Linked DNA regions of Luteolibacter sp. LG18. The protein of the gene in region 2 binds, or shares a complex with, the protein of the main gene of each other region. Links are inferred from orthologs where the notes say so. Each region holds a gene or a part of one and is shown on either strand. Other genes may lie near its edges.

Region 1 (3,197 bases), 2.1 Mb from region 2 along the record:
CATCTGCGGTTTTCGACGAATGGCGGGCGCATCCGTTCCGCTGCCACGGTATTTGCCGCCGCGGAAGCGGGGGAGCGTGGGATCCGGATCTGGAACCGCCAGTTCGTCCGCTATGCGGGCTATGAGTCCGGGGATGGTAGCGTGCTGGGTGATCCCGAGCAGGCGGCGTTCACGCGCCGGGTGATCGAGCTGGGCTGGCAGCCGCCGGACGAGCCGGGGCGTTTCGACGTCCTGCCGCTGGTGATCGAGATGCCGGGGCAGGCGCCGAAATGGTATGAGCTGCCGCCGGACGCGGTGATGGAGGTGGAGATCAGTCATCCGGATCTGCCGTGGTTCGCGGATCTCGGGCTGTGCTGGCACGCGGTGCCGGTGATCTCGGACATGGCGCTGGAGGGGGAGGGGTTCCGGTATCCGGCCTGTCCGTTCAGCGGCTATTACATGGGCACCGAGATCGGGTCGCGTAATTTCGGGGACGAGAAGCGCTACAACCTGCTGCCGGTCATCGCCGACCGGATGGGGCTGGATCGTTCTCTGCGGCGGATGCTGTGGAAGGACCGGGCGCTGGTGGAGCTGAACACCGCCGTGCTGCATTCGTTCCGCGAGGCCGGGGTGACCATCGTCGACCACCACACCGCCTCGCTCCAGTTCATGCAGCACCTCCAGAAGGAATCGGAGTGCGGGCGGAAGGTGCCGGGCGATTGGTCGTGGCTGGTGCCGCCGATGTCCGGCTCCGCCTGCCCGGTGTTCCACCGCTATTACGACGGCGACCAGCCGGGCCCGGCGTTTGTGGAGCAAACTGGCTGGGAGTAGGGACATTCCTTGGGAACTGGCTTTGACGTCGCCGCCGGTTCCCGCTATCCCGGCGTCCGTTTTCGCACATGAAGGAGCAAATCGATTCCATCCAGGCCGAGGCCCTCGCCGCCATTTCCGCCGCTGCCGACGAGCGTTCGCTCGACGATGCCCGCGTCGCCGTCCTCGGCAAGAAGGGCACGCTGACGCTGGCCGCCGCCGGCATCAAGGACGTGCCGAAGGAGGACAAGGCCGCCGTCGGCCAGCTCCTGAATGCCGCCCGCTCCGCCATCACCACCGCGCTGGAGGAAAAGCAGCTCGCCGTCCGCGAAGCCGCCGATCGCGCCGCGCTGGCCGGAATCGACATCACCCTGCCGGGCCGCGCGGTGAACGCCGGTTCGCTGCACCCGCTCACGATCCTGCGCGACCAGGCGATCGGCATCCTGCGCCGGATGGGCTTCGCCCTCGCCGAGGGGCCGGAGATCGAGGACGAGTTCCACTGCTTCGACGCCCTCAACACGCCCGCCGATCACCCGGCGCGCAACGAGAAGGACACCTTCTATTTCGACTCGGGCAAGCTGCTGCGCACCCACACCTCCAGCGTGCAGGTCCGCACCATGGAGGGCCAGAAGCCGCCGGTGCGCATCATCGCGCCCGGCTCGGCCTACCGCCGCGACGAGATCGACGCTACCCACCTGTCCGTCTTCAACCAGCTCGAAGGCCTGTACGTGGCCGAGGATGTCTCGCTGCCGGATCTCAAGGGCACGCTGGAATACTTCTTCCGCGAGCTGTTCGGCACGGAGACGGAGGTGCGTTTCCGCCCGCACTTCTTCCCCTTCACCGAGCCGAGCTTCGAGATCGACGTGAAGCTCCACGCCAAGGGGCAGGCCCCGCGTTGGATCGAGGTCGCGGGCTGCGGCATGGTCGATCCGGCCGTGTTCGAGGCGATCAGCAAGGCGCGGAAGGACGATGCCTTCGATCCCGCGAAGGTCACCGGCTTCGCCTTCGGCATGGGCCTCGACCGCTTGGCAATGATCCGCTGGGGCATCAAGGACATCCGCCTGCTGATCGAGAACGACGCGCGTTTCCTCAAGCAGTTCGCTTGAGGGTGCGTTGTAGTCGAAAGCTCCGCTTTCGAATCGTCGCCGCCAGCTCTGTTGGCGGTGGCGGTTGGGCCAAACGACGTCCAATCCCAAAGAGGGAAGCTGGAGCTTCCCCCTACATTCTGGAAGCGGAGCTTTCAGCTACATCCGGATACAAAAAGAGCGCGGGATGACCCGCGCTCTTTTGCTAGAGGGTGTTGGTGGCCGGTGGCTTACTTCACCTGGCGGGCGCTGGCCTTGAGGCGCAGGGCGTTCAGGGCGATGAAGCCCGTCGCGTCGTCCTGGTTGTAAGCCGCTTCCTGGCCGCCTTCCATGGTGGCGACGGCTTCGGAGTAGAGGCTGTGCGGGGACTTGCGGCCGGCGTTCATGACGTTGCCCTTGTAGAGCTTCACGCGCACTTCGCCGGAGACCGTCTTCTGGGTCTCGGTGACGAGCGCCTGGATGGCCTCGCGCTCCGGGGCGAACCAGAAGCCGTTGTAGACGAGCTGCGCGTATTTCGGGATCAGGCCGTCGCGGATGAACATCGCCTCGCGGTCCACGGTGAGGGCTTCCAGGTCGCGGTGCGCGGCGAGGAGGATGGTGCCGCCCGGGGTTTCGTAGACGCCGCGGGACTTCATGCCCACGAAGCGGTTTTCCACGATGTCGACGCGGCCCACGCCGTTGCGGCCGCCGAGGAGGTTGAGCACGCGCATCACGCCGTAGGGGGTGAGCAGGGTGTAGCCGTCCTTGGTGCCTTCCACCTTCACGTCGCCGAGTTCGGCGATGAGGGCGGCGAGGTTGTCGTGCTTGAGGCCCACGGCGTTGCCCTTGTCGAAGAGGATCTCGACGTATTCCGGGGCATCCGGGGCTTCCTCCGGGGAAACGGAGAGCACGTACATCTCGCGGTCCGCCTCGGTGGTGGCGTCATACCACGGGTCTTCGAGCATGCCGGCCTCGAAGGAGATGTGGAGGAGGTTGCGGTCCATCGAGTAGGGCTTCTTCATGGAAGCCTTGATCGGGATGCCGTGGGTTTCGGCATAGGCGATCATCTCGGCGCGGCCCGGGAATTCCTCGCGGAAGGAGGCGTCGCGCCACGGGGCGATGCACTTCACGTTCGGGGCCAGCGAGGCGGCGGAAAGTTCGAAACGGACCTGGTCGTTGCCCTTGCCGGTGGCGCCGTGGGCGATGGCGTCGGCGCCTTCCTTGAGGGCGACTTCCAGCATGCCCTTGGCGATGCACGGGCGGGCGATCGAGGTGCCGAGCAGGTAGCGGCCTTCGTAGATCGCACCGGCCTGGATCATCGGGAAGATGTAGTCGCGGGCGAAG
Region 2 (3,383 bases):
CCTCGATCTTCAGGTCGCCGATGGAGCGGGAGAGGTGCCTTTTCGCCTTCTCGCCCTTGAAGAGCCCTTTCAGTGGCGGAATCAGCGGGTCGGCCAGCTTCCACATCTGGCGGCTGTCGTTCATTTCCGCCGCGAGGTTTTCGAGCTGTTTTCCGGAGAACCCGGCGGCCCACAGCGCGCCGACGTAGGCCCCCATGCTCGATCCGGCGATGGCGTGGATTTCGATCCCCGCCTCCTCCAGCACCTCCAGCACGCCGACGTGGGCCAGGCCGCGGGCTCCACCCGAGGAAAGCGCCAGTCCGATCCGCGGTTTCCACGCCGGTTGCTCCGCCAAGGGGCGTCCCGTGCGGGTGTCCGCGGACGACCGCTTCCAGAAGGCCAGTTTCGAGAGGGTGAACATGGCGGTTCTCCGGCAAGCCCTCCCCAACGGAAATGAGGAGCAGGCGATCTAACATGACACATGCGCTAAACAAATGCAAGGAGGCTCCCGCTGTTAGCCCCCGGCTTTCCGGTATTCGGGAGCTGCCAGGCGCTCCGCTCCGCCGGGTGCTCCCATCCGGGTGTTTTTCAGGTGGAAAATCTCGGTTCCCGGCTCCGTTCGCCCCCCGTCCTTGACAATCCCCGGCCGGTTCGCGATCCCCTGCGGGGCCGATCATGAACGTTTCCCTCAACTGGCTTTCGACGCACGTGGACCTGGGTGGCAAATCCCCGCAGGAACTGGACGATTTGCTGACCTTCGCCGGCATCGAGGTCGAGGGCATCGAGATCGAGGGCGTTTCCTCCGACAAGGTCGTGGTCGCCCAGATCATGGAGGCCGTCCAGCACCCGAACGCCGACCGCCTCAAGGTGACGCAGGTGGATGCGGGCGAGGGCCAGCTCCGCCAGATCGTCTGCGGCGCGCAGAACTACAAGGTCGGCGACAAGGTGCCGTGCGCGCTGCCCGGTGCCGCGCTGCCTGGCGGTTTCACCATCGGCGAGACCAAGATGCGCGGCGTCGAGTCGAAGGGCATGCTCTGCGCGTCCGTGGAAATCGGCCTGCCAAAGGGCGAGGACGGTCTGCTGATCCTGCCCTCCGATTCCCCGATCGGCCGCCCGGTGAAGGAACTTTTCGAATCCGATGTCCTGCTGGAGGTCGAGGTGACTCCGAACCGTCCGGACCTGCTCAGCCACCACGGCATGGCCCGCGAGCTGGCGACCCTGCTCAAGCAGCCGCTCAAGCCGCTGGAAATCCCGGCCCGCGACACCGCCCCGGCCGGGGAGTCGGTGAAGCTGGAAGCCGCCGACGGCTGCCCGTTCTACACCGCGGTGAAAATCGAGGGCGTCCAGATCAAGGAAAGCCCGGCCTGGCTCCAGCGCCGTCTGGAGTCGATCGGCCTGCGCCCGATCAACAACGTGGTGGACGTGACCAATTTCGTGCTCCACGAGACCGGCCAGCCGCTCCACGCCTTCGATACCGCCAAGGTCAACGGCGCGCTGGTGATCCGCCGCGCCACGGACGGCGAGGCGTTCAAGGCGCTCGATGACGCCACCTATACTCTTCAGGATTCCGACCTCGTCATTTCCGACGATTCCGGCGCGGCCCTCGCCCTTGGTGGCGTGATGGGCGGCGCGGACTCCGGCGTGACCGAGTCCACCACCTCGATCCTGCTGGAATCCGCTTGGTTCGAGCCGTCCGGCATCCGCCGCACCTCGCGCCGCACCGCCCTGTCCTCGGATTCCTCCTACCGCTTCGAGCGCGGAGCCGATCCGCAGGCCGTCCTGCCCGCCTCCGCGCTGGCGGTGAAGCTGATTCTCGAAACCGCCGGTGGCGCCGCCGCCGCGACCACCGCCGTGGCCGGGGAAGCTCCCGTCCGCGTCCAGCCGGTGACGCTCGATTACGCCCGTCTCGACCAGCTCATGGGCCGCTCGATTTCCCACGAGGCCGCCGATGAGATCCTCACCCGCCTCGGCTTGGTGAAACAGGACGGTGGCCAGTGGGTGGTGCCGTCGTTCCGCGCCGACCTCCAGCGCCACATCGACCTCGTCGAGGAAGTGGCCCGCGTCCACGGCCTCGACAACGTGCCATCCCGCTTCCAGGGGGCCTTCGTGGCCTCCAGCGCCGTCGATGCCGCCTACGACGCCGATATGGCCCTGCGCCGCGCCCTGGCCGCCCTCGGCTTCCACGAATCCCAGACGATCAAGCTGATCGCTGACAACCAGGTGGCCGACTCCCTGCCGCTGCGCCCGCTGCAGGACGGTGACCTGATCCGCGTGAAGCTCCCGCTCAGCGAGGACCACGCCGTGATGCGCCCGAGCCTCGTGCCGGGGCTGGTGGCCTCCGCCGCCCGCAACATCCGCCAGGGCACCAAAGCCCTGCGCCTGTTCGAACTCGGCCGGGTGTTCCGCAACGCCGGCGGCGGCAAGGCCAAGGATCTCGAAAGCGACGGTCTCGCCATCCTGCTTTCCGGCCCCGCGGTGCCCGCCGGTTGGGCCCAGGCCGAGCGCGCCAGCGACCTCTACGACCTCAAGGCGATCGTCGGCGCCATCGTTCCGAACGCCAATGTCCAGTTCGTGCCGAAGGAGCGCGATGGTTTCGCACTCGGGGCCGACATCCAGGCCGATGGCCAGTCGATCGGCAACTTCGCGCGCCTGCTGCCCGCCCGCGAGCGCGAGCTCGACCTCGGCGGTGCCGTGTTCGTGGCGGAATTCGACCTTGCGAAGCTCCGCAAGCTCCGCTCCGGTATCGCCCACGCCGAGGAGCTGCCGCAGTTCCCGGCCTCGTCCCGCGACGCCGCCATGGACGTGCCGGTGACGCTGGCGAACCTGGAGATCGAGAAGACCCTGGCGAAGCTTCAGGAGGCTCTCCTGATCTCCTTCGAGTGCTTTGACGTCTTCCGCGACCCGTCCGGTGAAAAGCTCCCCGCCGACCGCAAGTCGGTGGCCTACCGCTTCGTCTACCGCGACTCGGGCCGCACCCTGAAGGCCGAGGAAGTCGACGCCGCCCACCAGCGCGTCCTCGATTCCCTGGTGAAAGGGCTGGGTGTGAAGTTCCGCTGAGCCCAGGGCTCCTTTTGCGTGTTACTCGCATCCGCAGGCGCACGCTACGTAGCCGCGTTCGGGAGAACGTGGGCGGTGTTGCCGCCGCGCTTCTTGCGCTCCTTCTTCCTCTGAGCCCGGTAGGGCGACGCTCTTCTAGCCGGGGTGCGCAAGCCCCCGGGAATCGGCCGCGAAGAATGTCCAAGTCCCGCAAGGGACGACGCTGCCCGAGCTCTTTCAGCGGAACCACCATTCGAATCTCTCCGGATGATTCGGCGCTCTTTGAGCATCGGGCGCAGGGTTCCGTCTGGAAGGTCATTCGGCCTGCGTTGCGTCGCCTCTTGCCGGGGCTTGGAACTCCACCACCG

Evidence for each region.
Region 1: the proteins of pheT (region 2) and pheS are in contact, whole or in part, in a crystal structure (PDB 6P24), measured with the Escherichia coli proteins. The link is inferred for Luteolibacter sp. LG18 from one-to-one orthologs.

The regions. Positions count from the first base shown.
Region 1 is NZ_AP024600.1:498,222-501,418, reverse strand. Bases 1-2,886 are described here. They hold pheS (phenylalanine--tRNA ligase subunit alpha), read left to right. Parts: upstream 1-878; coding sequence 879-1,895; downstream 1,896-2,886. Other genes in these bases: llg_RS02005 (argininosuccinate synthase), read right to left, coding at 2,105-2,886; llg_RS02015 (nitric oxide synthase oxygenase), read left to right, coding at 1-810. Outside these bases: more of llg_RS02005, read right to left, coding at 2,887-3,197.
Region 2 is NZ_AP024600.1:2,577,235-2,580,617, forward strand. Bases 274-3,345 are described here. They hold pheT (phenylalanine--tRNA ligase subunit beta), read left to right. Parts: upstream 274-654; coding sequence 655-3,036; downstream 3,037-3,345. Other genes in these bases: llg_RS10780 (patatin-like phospholipase family protein), read right to left, coding at 274-400. In the rest of the region: more of llg_RS10780, read right to left, coding at 1-273.